One region of the Streptomyces diastaticus subsp. diastaticus genome, then DNA from elsewhere that is predicted to be linked to it. Evidence: riboswitches for the same ligand, from Rfam matches in the RefSeq annotation. Region 1 holds a riboswitch; the other holds the start of a gene.
The links. Region 1 has a riboswitch for glycine ahead of gcvT (glycine cleavage system aminomethyltransferase GcvT). Riboswitches for the same ligand answer to the same signal wherever they lie in the genome.
Positions count from the first base shown of each region.

Region 2: it holds a riboswitch for glycine, as region 1 does, so the genes downstream of both, gcvP (aminomethyl-transferring glycine dehydrogenase) here and gcvT (glycine cleavage system aminomethyltransferase GcvT) in region 1, are expected to answer to the same signal.

Region 1 is NZ_BLLN01000005.1:1,824,915-1,830,339, forward strand. It holds gene Sdia_RS25250 (enhanced serine sensitivity protein SseB C-terminal domain-containing protein) at 612-1,394, opposite strand; gene Sdia_RS25255 (enhanced serine sensitivity protein SseB) at 1,548-2,315, opposite strand; gene Sdia_RS25260 (AAA family ATPase) at 2,398-3,129, opposite strand; glycine riboswitch at 3,405-3,509, shown strand; glycine riboswitch at 3,510-3,628, shown strand; gene gcvT (glycine cleavage system aminomethyltransferase GcvT) at 3,669-4,793, shown strand; gene gcvH (glycine cleavage system protein GcvH) at 4,927-5,304, shown strand; gene glyA (serine hydroxymethyltransferase) at 5,324-5,425, shown strand, end outside.
Region 2 is NZ_BLLN01000003.1:1,323,647-1,329,071, reverse strand. It holds gene gcvP (aminomethyl-transferring glycine dehydrogenase) at 1-2,258, opposite strand, end outside; glycine riboswitch at 2,436-2,533, opposite strand; gene Sdia_RS14385 (PRC-barrel domain-containing protein) at 2,650-3,021, shown strand; gene Sdia_RS14380 (DNA polymerase IV) at 3,100-4,479, opposite strand; gene Sdia_RS14375 (MerR family transcriptional regulator) at 4,538-5,173, opposite strand; gene Sdia_RS14370 (bifunctional nuclease family protein) at 5,337-5,425, opposite strand, start outside.

The DNA of each region.
Region 1 (5,425 bases):
AGAAGAAAGCCGGCGGATGGGGGAGTGAGGCGGGAGTGAAAGAGGCGCGAAAGGCGCGAAAAGGGGCGCCTGCTGAATGATGGGCGGAATTCAGGGCGGTTCGCGCCGCTCGGTGACCGCGCGCATGGCCCGAACGCGGCGGCCCGGCCGCCTGCCCGGGCCGCGGCCGGGCGGTCGGGTACCGCGCGCTCCCCGGGGGCGACGGCTCACCCCCGCCCCCGCGTCACCCTTCGGCAGGCCGGGACCAGCGGCTCCGGGAGAACCACGGCTGCCGCGAGCCGTCGCCGGCGACGGGGGAACCGGTCGCGGCCCGGGCGCCGAAGGCCACGGAACCGGAGCGGACCACGCCCGGCCCGGCCGGACGGAGGCCCCGGCCGAGGAGGTGAGGCGGCCCGCCACCGAGGCGCCCGGCCTGCGCCGGAGAAGGGTGGGCCCGGGTGCCACCGGTACTCCCCCGTCGCGCGAGACGCGCGGGGCGCGGGCCACGCCGGCGCCCGCGCGGAGCCCGCCGGCCGGGTGGGCGCCGGGGGGCGTCGGCCGCACCGCCGAGAGGGCGCGTCGCCCGCACGGGCGCGCCGGCCACGAGTGCGCGGCCCGGGGACCGCCCGGACTCAACTGCCGTACGGCTGCGGGTACCCGTACCCGGAGGCGGGCGGGGCGGCGTGGGCGTCGCGGTCGTAGAAGGGGCGGGCGTGGGCGCGCAGCCAGAGGGCGACCGGGTCGTAGGGGTCGGACATGGCGACGGTGGAGACGGCGAGGCCGTCGGGGACGGCGCCGACCGACTGGCGCATCATGGCCCGCACCGACTCCACGGCGTGCGCGCCCGGGTCGTACACGTCGAGACCGATCGCCAGGTACGGCACGCCGAGGGCGGGCTGGACCCAGGCGCGGCGCAGCGAGCGGAGCGCGGGGGTGCGGTGCGCGTTCTGCCCCAGCAGGGCGTAGAACTGCGGGAGTTCGATGACCGGCTCGGAGATCCGCAGCGGTCCCGGCGGCTGGGCGTCGAGGCCGACGGCGAGGCGGCGCAGGTCCGCCCAGGGCACGCCGACGCCGCCGCCCGGACCGTGCGGATTGATCCAGAGTCCGACCTGGTCCGGGTAGAGCCCGGCGGCGGCCTCACGGGTGGCGACCACCTCGTGGGCGCGGGTCCAGCCGCTGGCCGCCAGTTCCTGGGCGGAGGTGACGCAGGGCGCGTAGCCGAGGCCTTCGACCTCCATGGCGGCGTACTGCGCGTCGGGCGAGCCGGCCTGGCCGTGCCAGAGCAGCATCCAGACCTGCCCGCCGGGGTCGGCGAGCGCGTGCAGCAACCCCTCGTAGGCGTCGTACCGCCCGGGGGCCACCTGGCGCAGCATGTGCTCGACCTGCCCGGCCGCGGCCGTGCCCGACGCACTCACCTGTTGACCGCCCCTTCGTCACTTCGTCCCCCGGGGCCTGCCCCCGTCATGCCGGGACCGGTTCCGCGTGCGGAACCGGTCCCGGCATGAAGACAGCTTAGGCCCTGTACCCGTCGGCGAGGCCGGGCCCGGACGTGGTGCCGGACCCGCCGCCTACGGCTCGCGCCGGTAGAAGGGGCGCAGCTTGCCCGCCATCCAGCGGGCGACCAGGTCGTCCGTGGCGTCCAGCAGGACGAGGTTGACCGGCCACGGGACCGGCGTGCGGCCCAGGGCGCGGCCGAGGGCGTCCATGGCGCGCTGGGCCGCGTCGTCGTCGCGGCGGTTCAGCTCGACGCCGATGAACAGCACCGGGTCCTCGGCCTCGACGCTGGCCAGGCAGCGCCGGGCGGTGGCGACGACACCGGACTCCTCGAACTCCCCGGCGGCGACACCGAGGAAGTCCACCGGGTCCTCCTGCCAGTCGGGCTCGTAGGTGCGCACCCGGCCGCCGGTGGCGGGCCCGTCGAGCGGGGACCGGCCGGTGCGGCACAGTTCGGCCACGGCGAGCGGGGGCAGCGGGACGCCGACGGTGCCGCCCGGGTTGACCGCGATGCCCAGTTGCGGGGGCAGGCCGCGGGCGAACTCGGCGGCGGGGGCGACGGCGAAGGCCAGGTGGCCGCCGACGCAGGAGCGGAACTGCTGCTCCGAGCTGAACACCGGGACGTACGCGCCGCCGTCGATGTCCAGCGTCGGCAGGTCCAGGGCGCCGCTCTCCGGGCCGCCGCCGTTGGGCAGCGGGACCCAGACACTGCTGCGGCCGAGGACCTCGACCAGCCGTCCGCCCGCCGACTCGGCGCCGAGGGAGGCCGCAAGGGCCTCCTCCAGTTCGTTGCTCGGCCATCCGCCGTAGACCCCTTGGGGGGCCTGGGCCGGGATGCTCATCTGCTCACCGCCTGATCACACATACCTCGCCTGCGCCCCGACCCTACCCGCGTCGCGGGCCGGTCGGGGAGCGGGAGTTGACTCAGGCGCGGAAGGTGAGGGCGCGCAGCCGGCCGGCGGCGGCCCGGTCGAGGAGGACGGCGGCGTCGCAGCCGCGCGGCGGGTCGCCCGCCTCCAGGGCGGCCAGCAGGCGGGCGACGGCGCGGCGGTGGCGCAGGAAGGCGTACCTGCTGACGCCTCTGCCGCGGGCCCGCTGGCCGTCCAGGGCGGTGTCCGGGTCGACGTCGAGGAAGAGCAGGTGCAGGGAGCGGCCGCGGCGGCGGGCCTCCCGGGTGAGCCAGTGACGGACCCAGCTCTGGGTGCCGCAGTCGTGGACGACGACGCTGCGGCCCGAGCGGAGCAGGCGGCGCAGGGCGGCGTAGTGGGCGATCCGGGCCAGCGGGCGGTACAGGGCGTAGGGCAGGGCGGCCGGGAGGCGGGCCTCCCACTGCTCGCGGGTGTCCTGGGAGTCGGCGCGGGCGGCGCGGACGGTGCGGCGGATCAGGGTGGACTTGCCGCTGCCGGGCAGGCCGGAGATGACGACCAGGTCGCCCTGGCCGAAGGTGAGGGTGTCGGGTGCGGGGCGGTCGCCGGGGCCCCGCAGGTCGCGGACGGCGGCCGGGGCCCGGCGGGCGCCCGGCTGGGCGGGCAGGGCGGAGAGGGTGGCGTCGAGGGCGAGGGCGGGCGGGACGGGCCCGCCGGAACTGTGGGGCGGGGCGGACACCGCTCGTCCGCTGCTGCTCTGCACCGTGGTCGGCTCCCCCCGTGCGGTCACGTGCGTCATCCTCCCCGATTGTTAAAGAGAAGGTAATGCGGCACAAGCCGATTACCGGTCCTGTCGGCCGCCACCGGCGGTTTCTCTGGCTGGTCACGCAGGGCGGGGGCCGGTTGGTTCCGCCTGGTGGCGGCGGTGGCGCCCGGATGGCTGGAAGCCGCCGTTCGCGGGAGGGACGGCGGGCGCCGTACGGGCCAGGGTGCGCCCGTACGGGGAGGGGTTCTGCCGGGCGGGGGTGCGTGCAATGATGGGCGTCGAACTGCATACCGGCCGCTTGAATCCGCGCGGGAGAGTTCTGCCGGGCCCCGAAGCCCTGGTCAGGACGCCGAAGGAGCAAGTCCCTCCCTTGAATCTCTCAGGCCCCGTACCGCGCGGGCGAGGCACATCTGAAAAGCGGGCCGCTCCGTCGGCCCCACCCAAGGTGCAAGTCATGGCCGCCCGGCCGCGCGTCCGGGTGGCCGGGGCGAACCTCTCAGGTTTCGATGACAGATGGGGAGGATCGATTCCCCCTCGCCGTCATGCCCTGGGAGCGCCCGGATATGAGCCAGACCCCCCGTACGACCGCACTCGACGCCACGCACCGGGCGCTCGGGGCCACGATGACCGACTTCGCCGGCTGGGACATGCCGCTGCGGTACGGCAGTGAGCGCGACGAGCACCAGGCGGTACGGACCCGCGCCGGGCTGTTCGACCTCTCCCACATGGGCGAGATCACCGTGCTGGGCCCCGACGCCACCCGCTTCCTCGCCCACGCCCTGGTCGGCAACATCGCCACCGTAGGCCCCGGCCGGGCCCGCTACACGATGATCTGCCAGGAGGACGGCGGCATCCTCGACGACCTGATCGTCTACCGGCTCGGTACCGTCGAGGCCCCCGAGTTCATGGTCGTCGCCAACGCCGGCAACGCCCAGGTGGTGCTGGACGCGCTGACCGGACGGGCCGCCTCCTTCGACGTCGAGGTCCGCGACGACCGCGACGCGTACGCGCTGCTGGCCGTGCAGGGCCCCGCCTCCAGCGCGATCCTCGCCTCCCTCACCGACGCCGGCCTGGAGGAGCTGAAGTACTACGCGGGCCTGCCCGGCACCGTGGCCGGGGTCGAGGCGCTCATCGCACGGACCGGCTACACCGGCGAGGACGGCTTCGAGCTGTTCGTGGCGCCCGGTGACGCGGTGGCCCTGTGGGAGGCGCTGACCACCGCCGGGGCCGAGGCGGGGCTGGTGCCGTGCGGGCTCTCCTGCCGCGACACGCTGCGTCTGGAGGCCGGCATGCCGCTGTACGGCCACGAGCTGACGAGGGCGCTCACGCCGTTCGACGCCGGACTCGGCCGGCTGGTGAAGTTCGAGAAGGAGGGCGACTTCGTCGGCCGCGCGGCGCTGGAGAAGGCGGCCGAGGAGGCCGCCGCCCGCCCGCCCCGCACCCTGGTCGGCCTGGTCGCCGAGGGCCGCCGGGTGCCGCGCGCCGGCTACCAGGTGGTCGCGGACGGCCAGGTGATCGGCGAGGTCACCTCGGGCGCCCCCTCCCCCACCCTGGGCAAGCCGATCGCCATGGCGTACGTCGACGCCGGCCACGCCGCGCCCGGCACGCCCGGAGTCGGCGTCGACATCCGCGGCAGCCACGAGCCGTACGAGGTCGTGGCCCTGCCCTTCTACAAGCGCCAGAAGTAGCCCCACGTCCCCGCGTCCCCGGGCGGGCCCGGCCGCGCGCCGGGCCCGGAAGTGACGCGACGCACCCGGTCCGTCCCGGATGGCGAGACCTTCCGTTCACCAGCACACCCCCGCGTACAGGAGAATTCACCCCATGAGCAACCCCCAGCAGCTGCGCTACAGCAAGGAGCACGAGTGGCTGTCGGCCGCCGAGAACGGCGTGTCGACGATCGGCATCACGGAGTACGCGGCAGGCGCGCTCGGTGACGTCGTCTACGCCCAGCTCCCGGAGGTCGGCTCCACGGTCACCGCGGGCGAGACCTGCGGCGAGCTGGAGTCGACCAAGTCGGTCAGCGATCTGTACTCCCCCGTCTCCGGTGAGATCACCGAGATCAACGAGGACGTCGTGAACGACCCGTCGCTGGTGAACACCGCCCCCTTCGAGGGCGGCTGGCTGTTCAAGGTGCGCGTCACCGAGGAGCCGGACGATCTGCTCTCGGCCGACGCGTACACCGAGTTCTCCGGCAACTGAGACCACCCCAGGGACTGTGATGTCTTCGAAGTCGCTTCTGAACGCCCCCCTCCACGAGCTCGACCCGGACGTCGCCGCCGCCGTCGACGCCGAGCTGCTCCGTCAGCAGTCCACGCTCGAG
Region 2 (5,425 bases), on a different contig from region 1:
ACGGGGCCGACACCGGTGGCGGGTCCGGCGGCGGGCTGGAGCGGGTGGTTGGGCAGGTAGGGCGCCAGGTGCGCGCGGACGCCGACCGGACCGACGCCGGGGCCGCCGCCGCCGTGCGGGATGCAGAAGGTCTTGTGCAGGTTGAGGTGGGAGACGTCACCGCCGAACCGGCCGGGCTTGGCGAGGCCGACCAGCGCGTTGAGGTTGGCGCCGTCGACGTACACCTGGCCGCCCGCGTCGTGGACGGCGGCGCAGATGTCGGCGACGTGCGCCTCGAAGACACCGTGGGTCGACGGGTAGGTGATCATGAGCACGGCGAGCTGGTCGCGGTACTGCTCGATCTTGGCCCGCAGGTCCCCGATCTCGATCTCGCCGTCGTCGGAGGTCTTCACGACGACGACCTTCATACCGGCCATGACGGCGCTGGCGGCGTTGGTGCCGTGGGCCGAGGAGGGGATCAGGCAGACGGTACGGTCCAGGTCGCCGTTGGCCCGGTGGTAACCGCGTACGGCGAGCAGCCCGGCCAGTTCGCCCTGCGAACCGGCGTTGGGCTGGAGGGAGACCTTGTCGTAGCCGGTGACCTCGGCGAGGCGCTCCTCCAGCTCGCGGATGAGCGTGAGGTAGCCCTGCGCCTGGCCGGCGGGGGCGAAGGGGTGCAGGGCGCCGAACTCCGGCCAGGTGACCGGCTCCATCTCGGTGGTGGCGTTCAGCTTCATCGTGCACGAGCCGAGCGGGATCATGCCCCGGTCCAGCGCGTAGTCCCGGTCGGCCAGCCGGCGCAGGTAGCGGAGCATGGCCGTCTCGGAGCGGTACTGGTGGAAGACCGGGTGGGTCAGGTACGCGTCCTCGCGGAGCAGCGTCCCGGGCAGCGCGTCCGGCGCGGCCCCGTCCAGCTGGTCCACGTCGGCGCCGACACCGAAGGACTCCCAGACGGCGGTGAGGTGGGCGCGGGTGGTGGTCTCGTCGCAGGCGACGGAGACGTGGTCGGTGTCGACCAGCCGCAGGTTGACTCCCCGCTCGCGGGCGGCGGAGGCGACCTCGGCGGCCCGGCCGGGAACCCGCGCCGTCACGGTGTCGAAGAAGGACTCCTCGGTGACCTCGACACCGCCCTGGCGGAGACCGGCGGCGAGGAGCGCCGCGAAACGGTGGGTGCGTCCGGCGATGGCGCGCAGTCCCTCGGGCCCGTGGTAGACGGCGTACATGCCGGCCATCACGGCGAGCAGTACCTGCGCGGTGCAGATGTTGCTGGTGGCCTTCTCACGGCGGATGTGCTGCTCGCGCGTCTGGAGGGCGAGCCGGTACGCGCGGTCGCCGTCGGCGTCCACCGAGACGCCGACCAGGCGGCCGGGCAGGCTGCGGGCGAACTTCTCGCGGACCGCCATGTATCCGGCGTGGGGGCCGCCGAAGCCCATCGGGACACCGAAGCGCTGGGTGGTGCCGACGGCGATGTCCGCGCCGAGCTGTCCGGGCGGGGTCAGCAGGGTCAGGGCGAGCAGGTCGGCGGCGACGGTGACGACGGCGCCCAGCTCGTGCGCCGCGTCGATCACCGGCTTGAGGTCGCGGACGGCGCCGGAGGCGCCGGGGTACTGGAGGAGGACGCCGAAGACGCCCCGCTCGGCCACCTCGGCGGGGATGCCCTCGCCGAGGTCGGCGACGACCACCTCGACACCGGTCGGCTCGGCGCGCGTCTCGATCACCGCGACGGTCTGCGGGAAGGCGTCGGCGTCGATGAGGAAGACGCCCTCCTTGACCTTGCCGACCCGGCGCGACAGCGCCATCGCCTCGGCCGCGGCGGTGCCTTCGTCCAGCAGCGAGGCGCCGGAGGTGGGCAGGCCGGTGAGGTCGGCCACGGCGGTCTGGAAGTTCAGCAGCGCCTCCAGCCGGCCCTGCGAGATCTCCGGCTGGTAGGGCGTGTACGCCGTGTACCAGGCCGGGTTCTCCATGACGTTGCGCAGGATGACCGGCGGGGTGAAGGTGCCGTAGTAGCCGAGGCCGATCATGGAGTCGACGACCTGGTTGCGGTCGGCGAGACCGCGCAGTTCGGCGAGGACCTCGGCCTCCGAGCGGCCCTCGGGCAGGTCCAGGGCGTCGGCGCTCTTGATCACGTCGGGGACGGCGGCGGCGGTGAGTTCGTCCAGCGAGCCGTAGCCCACCTGGGCCAGCATCTTGGCGCGGTCACCGGCGTCGGGCCCGATGTGCCGCTGTTCGAACGGGACGCCCTGTTCCAGGCGGGAGAGCGGGATGCGGTTGGCGGTCATTGCGGAGGCCTCCTGGTCGACGCGACCTGCGAGGGGCACCCGCCGCGGGTGCCCGTACGGCCTCCCCCTCTGTCATCCGGACCTGAGAGCTTCACCGGCGCGGGCACCGGTTTTCACCGTCGGTGAGGCCGAGGTGCGCACGGACCGTCCGCCACCCGCCCTGCTTTCCAGAGTGACCTCGTCCGTGCGGTACGGGGGCCTGAGAGATTCCGGGGAGGAGTTGCTCCTTCGGCGCCTCCGCGGTGATCGCCGGAGGACTCTCCCGCACGGGGTCGACAGCCACAGCCAGCCTATCAGCGGGGACCACGCAGGGTCCGTTCGAGTGGCCGAGCGGCAGGAAGTGCTCTTTCGTAGGAGGGACGGATGTGCTGCGATGCCCTGGGAGGGTTCCGTGCAGAGCGATATCGATCCCCGCAGCCTGATCGGACGCAAGGCGTTCGACCGCGACGGCACCAAGGTGGGCACGGTCGACGAGGTCTATCTGGACGACGCGACCGGCGTCCCCGAGTGGGCCGCCGTCCGCACCGGCCTCTTCAGCCGCGACGCCTTCGTCCCCCTCGAACCGAGCGAGCTGACCGACGGAGGACTGCGTATACCGTTCGCGCGCGCCCTCATCCGCGACGCCCCGGACTTCGGTGTGGGCCGCCACCTCTCCCCGGAGCAGGAACTCCAGCTCTACCATCACTACGGCCTGGACCTCGCCGCCCCGGAGCCGCCCGCGGACCGCGACTTCGGCCACGTCGCGGGCACCGAGGAGACCTGACCCAGGGCCGGGGGAGAGCGGGCGGGAGCGCCGGGAACACGGCCGGACCCCGGAGGCCGCGCGGGCCCCGCCCGCCGGTCACCCCTCCCCGTGTCCGCTCTCCACCACCAGCGGCAGCGGCGCGGTCAGGCTGAGCTCCGGGTCCTCCGTGCGGAAGGTGCGCACCCGGCCCGGCGCCGAGGTCGGTGTCTCGAAGCGGACCGTCACCCGCCCCACGCCGCTCCCCTGGATCCAGCCGTGGCCGTGGACTTCGTGGACGACGTCATGGCCGGCGGGCCAGCGCCGTTCCTCCGGCGCCGCCGGCGCCACGGTGTCCACGGCCTCGGCCTCAATCCCCTCGGGGGCCTCCGGCTCCCGCCCGGTCTTCCCGGCGACCGCCCGCTCCCCCGCGGCCTGGGCGAACAGGTCCTCCTGTGTGTAGTCGGCGAGGCCGCTCACGCCCACGCCCAGGAGCCGGACACCACCAGTGGTGTCCACGCCCTCCAGGAGCCGGGCGGCCGACTCCCGGACGACGGCGGGGTCGTCGGTGGGGCCGCGCAGCGTCTCCGAACGCGTCAGGGTCGAGAAGTCGTACCGGCGGACCTTGAGGACCACCGTGCGCCCTGAACGGCCCGCCTCGCGCAGCCGCCCGGTGCACCGCTCCGCCAGCCGCGCGACCTCGCCGCGCACCCGGACCCGGTCGTGGATGTCGAGGTCGTAGGTGTCCTCCACGGAGACGGACTTGCCCTCGCGCTCCGAGACGACGGGCCGCTCGTCGAGGGCGAGGGCCATGGCGTACAGCCCCGCGCCGTGCGCCTTGCCGAGCAGCCGGACCAGTTCGTCCTGGCCCGCCTCGGCGATCTCCTCGACGGTGGTGATGCCCGCGCGGCGCAGGTGGTCTCCGGTGGCCGGGCCGACGCCCGGCAGCACCCGGACCGGAAGCGGTGCCAACAGATCCCGCTCGGTACCCGGCTCGATCAGGAGCAGGCCGTCGGGTTTGGCCCGCTCGGAGCCGATCTTGGCGAGCATCTTCGACACGGCGAGCCCGACCGATCCGCTCAGCCCGGTGACCCGCCGGATGTCCGCCCGCAGCCGGCGGGCCGTCTCCTGGGCCGAGGCGCTGTCCCAGGCGGCCCCACCCGCTTCCAGGTCGACGAAGGCCTCGTCGAGGCTGAGCGGCTCCACCAGCGGGGAGAGCGCCCGCAGCAGCCCCATGACCTGGTTGCTGATGTCGCGGTAGAGGGTGAAGCGAGGCGTGAGATAGGCGGCGTGCGGCGCCAGCCGGCGCGCCTGCGCGGTGGGCATCGCCGAGTGCACCCCGAACCGCCGTGCCTCGTACGAGGCGGTCGCGACCACACCGCGCGGCCCCAGCCCGCCGACCACCACCGCCTTGCCACGCAGGCTCGGCTTGGCGGCCTGCTCCGCCGAGGCGTAGAAGGCGTCCATGTCCAGGTGGAGGATGGTCGGCGTGGATCTCACGTCTTCGATGCTGCCCCATGCCACCGACAACGGTGGCCGTGCGGCTCGGGGGCGCGGTTCAGACCGCGCGGTTGCGCCGCCGGGCGAGTTCGTCGGCGGGGTGGTGGCGGATCACCGTCTCGCCGGTCTCCACCCGCTCGCCGTGAAGCTGCGCGAGGGCACTCTCCACGTCCTGGCAGACCACGCCCACGGCGATGCCGAAGACGCCCTGACCGCCCTGGAGGAGGCCGACCACCTCGTCGGGCGAGGTGCACTCGTAGACGGTGGCGCCGTCACTCATCAGCGTCATCCGTTCCAGGTCGCGGAAACCTCCGTCACGCAGGTGCTGGACGGTGGTGCGGATGTTCTGCAAGGACACGCCGGTGTCCAGGAGCCGCTTGACGATCTTGAGGACGACCACGTCACAGAAGCCGTAGAGCCGTTGCGCACCGCCTCCGTGCGGCGGCCTCACGCTCGGCTCGACCAGTCCCGTACGAGCCCAGTAGTCCAGTTGGCGGTAGGTGATCCCGGCCGCGGCGCAGGCGGTGGGCCCCCGGTATCCGATGTCGTCCCCGGCCCTCTCCATGCCGTCCGCGACGGCCTCGACCGGCCGCCCCTGCCGTGCCGCCGACCTGCCGTGAAGCGGGTACGGACCGCGCTCGCGGGGGCTGAGCCCCGGAGCACCCCCCGTCGTACCGTCGCCGCTGATGCTCACGCCGACCCTCCGTCCTTGACCTGCTTGTCGACGGTAGGCAGTCACCCGGGGTGCGTCAACGATCGCCACACTCGCCACGCCGGGTGATATTCCCCCCAAGAGTGGTTTACCGTGTCCCGCTTCCGGGAAAGGGGCGCCGAATGGCCGGCGGGGGTGACTCTCGCTACTGGCTGTTGTTGGTGCCGAAGTCCTCGGGCGAGATCTGGTCGAGGAACTCGCGGAACTTCTCGACCTCGTCCTCCTGCTCGTCCG